DNA from 4 places in the Blastococcus goldschmidtiae genome. Region 3 is predicted to be linked to each of the others. Evidence: riboswitches for the same ligand, from Rfam matches in the RefSeq annotation. Region 3 holds a riboswitch; each other region holds the start of a gene.

Region 1 (3,201 bases), on a different contig from region 3:
GGGCCTGGCCTCCGCGCTGGCCATCAACAAGGTCACCCGCAGCCGGCGAATCGGCGCCGACGCGGCGATCGGCGTCATCACCACCTCGTCGTTCGCCCTCGGCGTGGCGCTGCTGTCGCACTACGGCAGCAGAGGACCTTCGTTCGACGCCGCGCTGTTCGGCAGCATCATCGGAGTCTCGGCCGAAGACGTTCTGGCCCTCGCCGGCATCACGACATTCGCCGTCGCAGTCATCTTCCTCAACTACCGCGCCCTGCTGTTCGCCACCTTCGACCCCGAGGTCGCCGACGTCAGCGGCGTACGTGTCGCCCGGACTGATGCCCTGCTCATGCTCGTACTCTCACTGGCGATCCTCGCCACCCTTACGGTCATCGGGGTCACCCTTGTGGCGGCCACCCTGGTGATCCCCGCCGTCGTAGCCAGGATGCTCACCAACCGCTTCTCCCGCATGCTCTGGCTGTCCACAGTCATCGGCGCTGGATGCGGCTTCGTCGGAATGAACCTCAGCTACCACCTCGACGTGCCTTCCGGGACGATGATCGTCCTCACCGGCGCCGTCGTCTTCACTGCCGTTCTGTCGCTCACCGGCGGGCGTCGATTGGCGCGCACGGCACGGTCGGACAACCGCACCGATCCCACACCCGTCGTCGCTCCGACCTGAACCGCGCCGGGTCTGGTGGAGGCACTGACTCCACGGAAGGGTGGCGCAGTGCCAGCACCGAAGAAGTATCCCGACGTGCTGCGTGAGCGGGCCGTGCGGATGGTGTTCGAGATCCGCGAGCAGACCGGGTAGCGCAAGGGCGGGATGTGCCCCGGGTCGCCGAGCAGCTGGGATCATTCCCGGGCCTCGGCGATCAGGCATCGCAGTCGGGCTCCGGGTAACCGGGCGGAGCGACTGCGACGACAGGCGACCGCCGATCGGCCTCGCCCGCGGGCTGCTGTGCTCAATGCGGGCCACCAGCTGGGGTCCCTTGGACGGGCTGCGCGTCGGTCTCGATCGGCTGCGACCGGGCGCATGCGGTCCGGGTGAGCCCGCAGCGCCTCGGCCACGTCCACCAATCCAGGTGCCGCCCTTCTCCGGGGAGCACGTCGACGAAGACCGGGGCCCGCACCTAGGGCCGACCGCCGGCTACGGCGCCGCGATACCTACCGGCTGCTCGCCATCAACCAGAGGTGGGACTTCCCAGACCGGCTATCCCCGGAAGAAGTGGTCGGCCGGAGCTGACAAGTACACGCGGTGCAGGCTCCCGGTGACGCGTTGTTCATCCTCGCGGGCGAGCCAGGGAAAACTGGCTCGGGGGTTGCTGCCTGCGTCGGGGGTCTGCCTACCGTGCTGAGGTTCGCCGAGCGGTGGACCCGGATGACGGCACCGCCCAACCTGCCCACCGTCACCGGTCCTGTCGAAAGCGACGGGCAGGCGCGGGGGACCCACCTCGTAGGACTAGGCCTTCGGGCCTTGGGGTGAAGCCGCATGATGCGGCCGGGCAACTCTCGCCCGAACCCGACAGCTAACCCCGTAGGCGGCGAGAGGGTCATCACCCATGTCCAAGCGCTACAAGGGGCGGCATCGCCGTCCGACCCGCAACCCTGTCGTGGCGGCCGTGGCACGACCCGCCGTGGTCGTCGCGGCAGCAGCGGCCGTCTCCGTTGGGATGATCGCCCCCGCCCAGGCCCACTCCGGGGACCACACAGTTCGCTCCGGCGACACCCTCGGCGAGCTCGCGGCCAGCCACGGCACCTCGTGGCGATCGATCCACGCCGACAACCGAGACACGATCGGGTCCGACCCGAACGTCTTGCGCATCGGTCAGGTGCTCAGCATCGGCGGCTTCGGCCCGACGCCGTCAGCGGCCAGCGGCTCGGGTGCGTACACCGTGCGGGCGGGAGACACGCTCAGCAGGATCGCCGCCCGCCACGGCACCAGTTGGCAGCAGCTGCACGCCCTCAACCGAGAGGCGATCGGCGCGAACCCGAACGTCCTGCGCGTCGGTCAGCGGCTCGTCCTCAGCGGAGAGGCGGTCCCGGCAGCCGCGCCGCGCGCGGCTTCCGAGCGCGCCAGCCGAGGGGTGGATCGGTCTGCCATCGCCCCGGCCCCGGCCCCGGCCCCGGCCCCGGCCCCGGCCCACAGAGCGGCTGCTCCCTCCAGCGCCTACGGGGCGTGGGATCCGCACGTCCGGCCCGGCGTCCAGGAGATCGCCGAGCGGTTCGGCGTCTCCACGGTCGTCACCCGCCCCGGGCACACCCCCACCCAGGGCCGCGCGGCTGACTTCATGGTCTACTCCGATCGGGCCAAGGGCGACGCCGTCGCCCAGTTCGTGATCGACAACGCGGCGCGACTCGGCGTCGAGAGCGTGATCTGGCGGCAGCGGATCGCCGGTCCGTGGACCGGCTGGGCGTGGCGTGCGATGGAAGACCGTGGATCCGCCACGGCCAACCACATGGATCACCCCCACGTGGCGTTCCGGTGAGCCGGGTAACCGACTGAACGCGGTGGTCCGCTGAGCTCAGGACCGACGACAAGCGGCCCCTGCCCTAAGGTTCGGTGGGGCAGGGGGCGCTGTCGACGGGCCGCCCGACGCTCGGGCACGCCGCCGCAGCCATGGCCCCTGGCCTGTCTCGGTGGAGATCAGTCCCTCGCCGTGCTGGTCGTGGATCGCGCGCTCGACGCGGCGTGCCAGCAGTCCTGTGCACGCACCACCGAGGGCGGTGACCGCGCAGAGGTAACCCACGGAGGTCGTCGACACGCTCCGGTCAGCGTGTTGACGGACTGCCTACGGTCGCGGGATGAAGCCCGGCACGACGTACAGCGTGACGCTGTCTGGATACGACCTGATGACGTTGGGGGCGGGGTTGAAGGCCTACCTGCGGGCATTCGCAGAGCACCGGGAGCTCGACGGAGGCGCCACGCACCCGGACGACGAGTGGCAGCGGCTGCAACGGCACGTCGGAGAGCTCATCTGGCGTCTCGAGGACGCGGGAGCCGAGTCCGGCACCCTTGTGATCCACAGTGACGAGGCTGTCGAACCGCGAGGTGAGGAGCAGTCGGACGGCGGAGCCGACTGACCTACAGCGACATCGCATGCGTCATCGATGGCGGGCCGCCGCCGACGGGGTCGTGGGCCCTCCCGCTGCAGCGCGGCGCCGCCCGGCGACGGCGGCGCGCTCCCGGTCGGGCGGGGGCCGCTCGAGCAGGCCGGTCGA
Region 2 (3,201 bases), 220 kb from region 3:
GCGTTCAAGAGGAGCACGGGCTGCTGACAGCAGACCGGCGAGAGATCTGATCGCACGAAATCGGGGGCCCACGGACGCGTTGCATCCATGAGCCCCCCGCTCGGCCCCTGGTGCGCCCACCTGCACACGCGCCGATCGCTCAACATCCTCCGCCGAGAGAGACGCCGCGCGCCGCCAACCAGGGGATCGGGTTGCCTCGGTCAGCGTTGAGCCCGCCGGTGCGCACCTCGAAGTGCAGGTGCGGGCCAGTCGACTGGCCGGTGTTGCCGACCTCGGCGATCTGCTGGCCGACCGATACCTGTTGACCGGCCTGGACGAAGTAGTCGTTGATGTGCCCGTAGACAGTGATCGAGCCGTCGGGATGCTGGACGTATACGGCCAGCCCGAAGCCGCTGGCCGGACCGGCTTGGAGGACCCGCCCGGCCTCGGGCGCATAGATCGGCGTGCCGATGCGCGCGGCAATGTCGACGCCGTAGTGCATGGTTCCCCAGCGAGAGCCGTAGCAGGAGGTCACGCGACCAGTGGTGGGAGCCACTGCGCGACCGCTGGCAGCCGCCGCCGCTGTGGCGGCAGCCTGTGCGTCTCTCTGCGCGTTCTCCGTGTTGATCCGATCCGCCCACGCGGCCCGCCCGTCCGCGGCGCCCTCGAGCTCGAGCAGCGCGATCTCGGCCTGCTGCAGCCGGCCCTGCAGGGCAGTTCGCTCAGAGGTGACGCTGTCGTAGGCATCCTTGGCTTCGACCAGTCGCGCCTGCGCAGCGGCCTCGAGCTCAGCCGCGCCGGCCGCCGCCTGGTCGCGCTCTGAAAGGGCCATCTGCGCAACACGTCCGGCCTCGGCCTTCTCCCGCTCCAGCGCACGGAACTCGGTGAGCTCGGCCGCGCGATCGTCGGTCAGCATTTCCAGTGTGGAGGCTCGCTGCAGGAACTCCGCCGGGCCGTCCGAGTCCAGCAAGGCCGCCGCGGTCTCCAGGGAATCGCTTCCCATGTAGCTCTCCCGGCCCAGACGGGCGACTCCGGCCCGCGCCTGCTCCACCGCCGCCGTAGCGGTCTGGAGGTCCACCTCCGCAGCCGATGCCGCGGCCTGCGCGGCGGCGAGCTCCTCCTGTGCCCGCCGAGAGGCGTCCGCGGCCGCCTCGGCCTCGACGGTGAAGCGCGAGAGCTCATCCTCCGCCTCGGCGACCAGCTGTTCGAGACGTCGCACCTCAGCCGCCGCTGAATCACGGTCGGACCGTGCGACCGCAGCCTCGTCACCCGGCGCCGCAACGGCTGGAGTCATCGAAAAGCTGATGGCGATACTCATCAGGGCAGCCAGCGCAGAGCCCGCGATCGTGCTGCCGAGGAGACGTCGCCGGCGCCGGCGGAAGGGTTCAGATCGCTCACCGGGTGAGAGGTCGTCGCGGACAGGTCGTGCACGCAGGGTCGCCAACGCGACGAGCTCCATTTCCTTCGCGCCGCCTACCGAGTTAGCTGACGGGTTCGGGCGGGAAGGCGCCCTACCTGGCACCGGGCAGTGCGCAGGATTCACCCCGAGGGAACTGTGGGTCCCCGGTCTGTCCTGATGGTGGTCATCGATGACAGTTCGGCGGGATCCGGCCGAGGCCCCTCGGTCGAGGGACGCGGGCTCAACCGGACCGGGCGAGACGGTACTACGACACCGAATAGTTTGTCACGGTCAGGTAACGGCGGCCGGTGTGACCAGCAAAGTCACCGTCGTCCCACGACAGAGCGGGGCGACCTGCAGTCAGCGCAAGGTTCGGCGAACAGGAGGGCCGAGCAGGACGCCTGCCGCAAGGCCGAGGACAGAGGAAGTACTGCAGCCGGAAGGACCCACCTTCGGCGGGCTCGTGATCGGCCACGATCGACTGAGGAAGGTCTCGGCGCCGACACCACTCAGGGAGTGCAGGGCCTGACCCCGCCTCAGGGTTCGGGCAAGGGCTCGCCTTCGCGGGCACTCAGCATCTTCGTCATCGTCGAGGTCTCGGCAGTCTGCGTCTCGGCGATCGTGCCCGCGAGACTGCGCACCGCCTGCTCCTCGGCACGATCCGCAGCCGCCTCCGCCATCTCCAGACCACCCTGGTGGTGACGAATCAGCAGCTGCAGGAAGCGCCTGTCGAATGCCGTGCCCGACGAGTCGCGCAGCTCCGCCAACTCCACTTCGGTGGCCATGCCCGGCATCAGGCCGTCGGCCCCCATGGCCGCGTCGTGGCCGGCGTGCTCGTCGGTCGCCATCCAGGCCATCGTCTCGCCACCAGCGGGTGGGACTCCCCAGAGCCACAACCAGCCCTGCATGCGACCGGCCTGATTGGTCTGCGTGGCCGAGATGTCGAACGCCATCTGGCGGATCTCTGGATTCTCGGTGCGTTCGAACGCCAGGTTGGCTATCTCCACTGCCTGCAGATGATGGCGGGACATGTCTCGCGAGAAGCCGGCGTCCACGGAATCCGCGCCGGGCGCCTCGTCCCGACCCAGACCGAGCGCCACGGCCGCTCCGCCGCCGAGCAGCAGCAGCCCGACTGCGACGACCACGCCCAGAAGGGCCCGCAGCGGGCGATACCCCGACCGAGCGGTCGTCTCTTCCGTCACCGCTCCTCCCCACCGGTCTGATCGTCGACTCGCTCGCCCGGCACGGCACTCGTCCGGAACTGGATGACCTGTCGATCGCTCCCGCCGACGCGCCGGTGGAATCCACCTGGCGGTGCGTGCGCGGGGCGCCGAGCTGATCACGGCGCCGACGTCCCGGAATCGGGGTCGAGGGCGGCGCCATCCTCCACGAGCGGGTCGGCCAGGAACTGTGGGCTCTGACAGGTGGCACCCGGCTCGGGGAAGAGTTCGGCGTTGAAGGTCATGAAATCGGCGTACTGCTTGATGCGAGGATCAGCGGCAGAGTCGACCTTCAGCTGGTGGTTCCAGGACTGGACACTGATCGGCGAATCCAGGCCGACGTAGGGCGACAGCATCCGGCCGGACTCGTCAGCGACCTCGGCGAGCAGGGCGATGTCGTCCTCGGAGACCGCCTCCGGGTCGTAGGTGATCCACACAGCGCCGTGCTCGAGGCTGTGCACGGCGTTCTCGTGCCGGATATCGACCTCGTACACGGTCCCGGTGCAGTCAGCCCACACCTCGTCGTGCGGCCCGGCCACCGGAGGCGTCTGGTCGTAGTCGACCTCGCTGCTCACGTGCTCCTGGCCGGCGGCGTAGTCGAAC
Region 3 (3,201 bases):
CGGCCGGCGGGACGGCGTCAGCGGTAGTTCACGTGGACGTGGTCGAAGTGGTTGGCCGTCACGCTGCCCCGGTTCGCCATCTGCTTCCAGGCGCCACCGGGTGAGCTGAGGTAGCGCTGCTCCCAGATGATGTAGGCCACGCCGAGCTCGTTCCAGTTGGCGATGTGGTAGGCGGTGATGGCGTCCCCGAGCGCGCGGTTCGACATGACCATGTAGTCCAGCGCGAGCCCGGAGGGGTGCCCCCCGGGATCGGCCGCGCTGGGGCGCGTGCCACCGAGCCTGATGGAACCGGCGCCGGGCACGTTGCTGACCACCGCGTTCGCTGCCGCCTGCACCTGCGGCCGGACCGCTCCGGCGTTGTTGGTGATCCGCGCGACTCCGCGTGCGGCAACCGGGGCGGCTGCGGGGACGACCGACGGTGCCGGCACAGCGGCCGCGAGCGGGGCGGGCGCCCGGGGCGCGGGCGGTGCGGGCGGGGCGGGCGCCCGAGGCGTGGGCGGTGCGGGCGGGGCGGGCGCCCGAGGCGTGGGCATGGCGGACGCCCGCGGAGCAGGCGCCGCGACCGTCACCGGAGCAGGAGCGGGCGGGGCAGCGGCAGGTGCGACCGGCCGCGCGGCGGCGGCCTCCTCGGCAGCTGCGAAGGCCGCAGCCGCCTTCATCCCGGCCTCCGCCTCCGCAGCGGCCATCGCCGCGGCCGCCTTCATCCCGGCCTCCGCCTCCGCAGCGGCCATCGCGGCGGCCGCCTTCATCTCGGCCTCCGCCTCCTCGGCAGCGGCCATCGCCGCGGCCGCCTTCATCCCGGCCTCCGCCTCCTCGGCAGCGGCCATCGCCGCGGCCGCCTCCATCCCGGCCTCCGCCTCCGCAGCGGCCATCGCCGCGGCCGCCTTCATCCCGGCCTCCGCCTCCTCGGCAGCGGCCATCGCCGCGGCCGCCTTCATCCCGGCCGCCTCCTCGGCGGCGCGCCGGGCGGCGGCGTCGGCCTCGGCACGCTGCTGGTCCAGCGCGGCCTGGTCGGCGGCGGCCTGCGCGAGGCCGGCGACGGCCGCCGCCTCCTCGCGGCTGCTGCGGCTGGCCGCCAGCTCCTGGAGCGGCTCGAGCCGGTCCGCCACGTCGTCCGGCGCGGTGGTGGTGCCGATCCCGAGCTGCCCGGCGACGCTTCCCGACCCGGAGGGGGCGGGGGCCGAGGGCGCCGGCCCGGCGCTCGCGGCACCGGCGCCGACCGCGTCGGCGCGCGGGGCGACCTCGCTGCCGATGAGGGCGGTGGCCAGGACGAGGCTCGCGGCGGCGGACGCCAGGTAGGTGCCGGTGCGCACGCCGACCGCTGGGCGGCGGCGCGGGGAGGAGTGCCGGCGGCGGGCGCCGGAGATCGTGGTGCGGACGTTCATGGGTGCGGGTGCTCCGAGACGTGGGGCAGCGACACCCCGGCACGGGGTGAGGAGCTGCACGAGTGGGATCGGCGGGACTGCGCTCCGGGCACGCCCGCCTGCAGGCGGGCATGCGGGGAGCAGGGGCGCGGCTCAGCTGTGCGGGTGGACCCGCCGTCGGTAGTGGGTGCGGGCAGGTCCAGCGGCGGTGCAGGGGCGCGCCATCCGGCGGCTCTCCGTTCTTCCGATACCGCTTACCGGGTTAGCTGACGGGTTCGGGCTCAGAAGTGCCCTACGCGCGACGGATGCGTCTCCGGTGCGCGATTCACCCCAGTGCTGCGGTGGGTCCCCGGCTCGCCGGCGTCCTGCGTGGACGACGGCGACTCAGCGGCGTCCGCCGGACTCCCCGGGGAGGGGACGTGGCGACCGGCGGACGGCATGACGGTAGGCACCGTTATGCATCCGTGACAAACGACCAGGTAGTCGTGCCGATTCATGCGCCGGGCACCCGCCGGGGACCGTGTCCACCCGACCGGCAGGGCCGGAACCGGTCTCCCCCCCGCCGCCCGGGGAGCCTGCAGCGCGACGGGCTCCGGCGGCCAGATCCGGGGCCGGGGTGCAGCGGCCGGCTCGAGGAACCGGGGGTCAGAGGCGCCGCAGGGCCTTCATCGCCTGGGCCGCCATCCGGGCCTCGCCCAGGGCGTTGGGGTGTACGACGACCGGGTTGGTGCCTCCGACGACCGGCTCCACCCAGCGGACACCGATCGGCTGGCAGGCGTCGTGTCCCTCCGACACCCGGGTCATGTCCACGTAGGTCACGCCCGTGGCCTTCGCCGCCCGGCGGATGGCGTCGTTGAGAGTCGCCTGCACGCCCCGCAGGTAGGGGACGTCGCCTTCCGCGACGGGCATCTGCGGGAAGCACCCGCCGGTGGCCGGCAGGATCGACGGGTAGCCGAGGATCGCGACCTCGGCGCGCGGGGCCTTGGCGCGCACCGCCCGGAGCGCCTGGACCAGCGACGGGTACGTGGTGGTGCGGATGGTGTCCTCGAAGGACGAGCCGTACCGGTCACGGCACGGGCTCCCCCGGCCGAGCGTGGAGAGCCCCGCTGCGCCGCACTGGGTGATCGAGTCGATGAACACGCCGCTGTCGTTGCCGCCGATGGTCATCGTGATCACCTGCGTGTCGCTGCTGACCGCGTCCAGCTGCGGCGCCACACCCGGGTACTGAGCGGCGAGGTAGTCGCCGGTGTCGGCTCCCCCGCACGTGACGTCGGTGAGCCGGGCGCCGGTGGCCGCGGCGATGACGTGCGGGTAGTTGGCCGTCGAGCGCAGGCACTGCGGTGGGGCTGTGAGGTCGGGCGGCAGGACACCGGACGCCGCGCTGTAGGAGTCGCCCAGCGCGACGTAGCGGACCGGGCCGCTCCCGCCGTGCGCCTGCGCCGGTGGGGCGACCAGCACGAGCGTGACGAACAGGGCCGACAGGACGGCGGCGAGACGGCGCACGGGGCAGCTCCGGAGGGGGCGTGGACAGGCCGCACGGGACAACGACGGCCCGATCCCCGGGTTACGCGCGTCACACCTGCGAGCGTGGACGTACCTCTTCCGGATGCCCGTGGGCGGTCCGGAGGCCTCCCGGCGTACATCAGCGGTAACACGCCTGACACCATCACCGAACGATTTCCCGATCAGGGGTCCACACCACTCCCTCGCAGAGTGGCGCGGTGGCTGGATCGTGCCCGGGACGAGAAGGTGGGTCGTAGCGGATGGAGAGGATCCTCGTGACTGCCATAGACGCGGTACTGGACGAAGCTGGACTGACGAACGAAGCCGTCCGGTC
Region 4 (3,201 bases), 220 kb from region 3:
GCAGCTGATCAGCGAGACGCAGATGCAGGAGATCGCCGAGATGGAGGCACTACTCGTAGAGCTCGGCGGCTGATCTCCACCTGGTGCTGCCGGTCACTGATCGGCAGCACCAGGTGCCTGATCACCCTTATATTCCCGCCTCCGAGAGGCTCCATCGTTGAGCCGACACAGCGGGCGCCGATGATGCGGTCGAACAGCGACCGCCCACCGGTGTGACCGGGCCACCGGCCGCCGACTGCCATTGGTTGTCGATCGGCCGATGACGACCGACGACCCGGGGGCAGCCTCCCAAAATGACGTACCCGCTGGTCCAAGAGCTCGCCGAGAAGATCCCCGTCGCGGTGACCTGCCGGGTGCTCGGCTTCTCCACGCAGCCTTCTACAAGTGGCAGACCAGCCCGGTCAGCCAGCGCGACCTCGCCGACGCCTACCTCACCAACGCCCTCATCGACGCCCACGGCGATGACCCGGAATTCGGCTACCGGTTCGTCGCCGACGAAGTCGCCGGCGTTGGCCTGGTCGCCGGTGAGCGGCGGATCTGGCGGCTGTGCTCGGCGCAGAAGCTCTGGTCGACCACGGTGCGCAAGGGGTGGCGGGCAAGAGCCCCGGCCCGGCGGTGCACGACGACCACGTGCAGCGGAACTTCACCGCGCCCGCCCCGGACCGGGTGTGGCTGACCGACATCACCGAGCACCCCACCGCGGAAGGCAAGCTGTACTGCTGCGCGGTCAAGGACCTGTTCAGCAACCGCATCGTCGGCTGCGCGATCGACGAGCGGATGACCGCCCAGCTGGCCGTCACCGCACTGCGCACGGCAGTGGCCCGACGTCGGCCCGGCGGTGTGGTCGTGGTTCACAGCGACCGCGGATCGCAATTTCGAGCAAGATCATTCCAGGCGGTCCTGACCGCCGCAGGCCTGCAAGGTTCGATGGGGCGAGTTGCTTCGGCAGGTGACAACGCTGCGATGGAGTCATGGCACGCGCTGCTGCAGAAGAACGTCCTGGACCGCCGCCGCTGGCGCACCCGCGCCGAGCTGCACGCCGCGATCGTGTTCTGGACCGAGCACACCTACAACCGCCGCCGTCGGCAACGCGCACTGGCAAGCTCACCCCGGTCGAGTTCGAACTCGCCTTCACCACTCAAGCCGCTATCGCGGCATGATCACTCCCAACCACCGTCAACCGAAGCTGCAGCAGTCCCGATCGGCGTCGGATACACCGGCGGCGTTCTGCGGCGTCAACTCGAGGTCGTGCGGCTCCGCGTCTGAAGCGGTCAGGGAAGACACCTGGGAGTCCGCCGTCAAGCAGTGGTTGACCGAGCTGACAATCACACGCGGTGCAGGCTCCTATGACGCATAGTTCATCCTCGCGGGCGCAGCGGGGAAAGTCGACCCGGGGGTTGCTGCCCTCATCCGGAGTCTGCATACCGTGCTGAGGTTCGCCGAGCGGTGGACCCGGATGATGGCACCGCCGAACCTGCCCGCCGTCACACCGGTCCTGTTGAAAACGACGGGCAGGGCGGGGGACCCACCTCGCATGACTAGGCCTTCAGGTCTTGGGGTGAAGCCGTGTGATGCGGCCGGGCAGCTCTCGCCGGAACCCGACAGCTAACTCCGTAGGCGGCGAGAGGCTCACCACCTATGTCTAAGCGCTACGTCGGGCGGCACCGCCGCCCTACCCGCAACCCTGTCGTGGCGGCCGTGGCACGACCCGCCGTGGTCGTCGCGGCAGCAGCGGCCGTCTCCGTCGGGATGATCGCCCCCGCTCAGGCTCACTCCGGGGACCACACGGTTCGCTCCGGCGACACCCTCGGCGGACTCGCGGCCAGCCACGGCACCTCGTGGCGAACGATCTACGCGGACAACCGCGACACGATCGGGTCCAACCCGAACCTCCTGCGCATCGGTCAGGTGCTCACCACCGGCGGCTCCGGCTCGACGCCGTCAGCGGCCAGCGGCTCGAGCGCGTACACCGTACGCGCGGGAGACACGCTCAACAGGATCGCTGCCCGGCACGGCACCACCTGGCAGCAGCTGCACGCCCTCAACCGGGAGGTCGTCGGCGCGAACCCGAACGTCCTGCGCGTCGGTCAGCGCCTCCTCCTCAGCGGGCAAGCCTCCCCGGCCGCCGCGCCGCGTGCCGTTCCAGAGCGCGCCAGCCGTGGCTCGGACAGGCCCGCCCCGGCCCCAGCCCCCGCGCCGACGTATGCAGCGGCTGCGCCTTCGAGCGCCTACGGGGCGTGGGATCCGCACGTCCGACCCGCCGTCCAGGAGATCGCCGATCGGTTCGGCATCTCGACAGTCCTCACCCGCCCCGGGCACACCCCCACCCAGGGCCGCGCGGCTGACTTCATGGTCTACACCGACCGGGCCAAGGGAGACGCCGTCGCCCAGTACGTGATCGACAACGCGGCTCGGCTCGGAGTCGAGAGCGTGATCTGGCGGCAGCGGATTGCCGGTCCGTGGACCGGTTGGGCGTGGCGCGCAATGGAAGACCGCGGATCCGCCACGGCCAACCACATGGATCACCCCCACGTGGCGTTCCGGTGAGCCGGGTAACCGACTGACCGCGGTGGTCCGTTAAGCCCGGACCGACGACAAGCGTCCCCTGCCCCGCTGTTCGGTGGGGCAGGGGGCGCTGTCTACGGGCGGCCCGACGTTCGGGCACGCCGCCGCGGCTGTGGTCCCTGGCTGCCCCGGTGGACATGACCCACTGACCCACCGACTCCCGCCTCACAAAGTCTTCTGTGTGGAGCCGGCGCAACTGCGACTGATGTGTCCAGACAGCGGACGCCAGCCGAGTCACGCCCCCGCGTGCGTAGCTCGTCGGTCGGCCGATGTCGACCGCCAGCCTGGGGCCCGAACCAGTCCCGACGGTGGGATATCCCTGGTCTGCGGATTCGCATGAGCTCCGCGAAACTCTCGGTTCCTGTCGGGTGCCGGCGGAGGGCCCCCTATGAGTGAGCAGTGATGATATGTCGCCCCCATACCCGCGCCGCTCTCAGAGTCAAGTCACTGCTCTTTGGCGTTCTGCATCCGACCTGGCTCATTCGGCCACGTCCTCCAAGGCCAAGAGGTCGTCGATCGTCTGCCGTCGACGGATCAGACGCACGGCGCCTCCATCGATGAGCACCTCGGGTGCAAGTGGACGTGAGTTGTAATTCGACGACATGCTGGCTCCGTACGCCCCGGTGTTCATGAAGA

What was found. Region 3 has a riboswitch for cyclic di-AMP ahead of RM425_RS05705 (hypothetical protein). Riboswitches for the same ligand answer to the same signal wherever they lie in the genome.
Region 1: another riboswitch for cyclic di-AMP. It lies ahead of RM425_RS09475 (LysM peptidoglycan-binding domain-containing protein); the one in region 3 lies ahead of RM425_RS05705 (hypothetical protein).
Region 2: another riboswitch for cyclic di-AMP. It lies ahead of RM425_RS06740 (M23 family metallopeptidase); the one in region 3 lies ahead of RM425_RS05705 (hypothetical protein).
Region 4: another riboswitch for cyclic di-AMP. It lies ahead of RM425_RS06770 (LysM peptidoglycan-binding domain-containing protein); the one in region 3 lies ahead of RM425_RS05705 (hypothetical protein).

What each region holds. Positions count from the first base shown of each region.
Region 1 is NZ_JAVREI010000005.1:40,694-43,894, forward strand. It holds gene RM425_RS09470 (metal ABC transporter permease) at 1-661, shown strand, start outside; cyclic di-AMP (ydaO/yuaA leader) riboswitch at 1,389-1,537, shown strand; gene RM425_RS09475 (LysM peptidoglycan-binding domain-containing protein) at 1,602-2,468, shown strand; gene RM425_RS09480 (hypothetical protein) at 2,785-3,063, shown strand.
Region 2 is NZ_JAVREI010000002.1:417,477-420,677, reverse strand. It holds gene RM425_RS06745 (TVP38/TMEM64 family protein) at 1-50, shown strand, start outside; gene RM425_RS06740 (M23 family metallopeptidase) at 140-1,297, opposite strand; cyclic di-AMP (ydaO/yuaA leader) riboswitch at 1,435-1,592, opposite strand; gene RM425_RS06735 (DUF305 domain-containing protein) at 1,915-2,580, opposite strand; gene RM425_RS06730 (DUF3105 domain-containing protein) at 2,718-3,201, opposite strand, start outside.
Region 3 is NZ_JAVREI010000002.1:200,741-203,941, reverse strand. It holds gene RM425_RS05705 (hypothetical protein) at 18-1,385, opposite strand; cyclic di-AMP (ydaO/yuaA leader) riboswitch at 1,601-1,764, opposite strand; gene RM425_RS05700 (SGNH/GDSL hydrolase family protein) at 2,010-2,867, opposite strand; gene RM425_RS05695 (phosphoenolpyruvate carboxykinase (GTP)) at 3,143-3,201, shown strand, end outside.
Region 4 is NZ_JAVREI010000002.1:424,464-427,664, forward strand. It holds gene RM425_RS06760 (DUF305 domain-containing protein) at 1-73, shown strand, start outside; partial or broken gene RM425_RS06765 (IS3 family transposase) at 273-1,160, shown strand; cyclic di-AMP (ydaO/yuaA leader) riboswitch at 1,457-1,632, shown strand; gene RM425_RS06770 (LysM peptidoglycan-binding domain-containing protein) at 1,714-2,547, shown strand; gene lysA (diaminopimelate decarboxylase) at 3,044-3,201, opposite strand, start outside.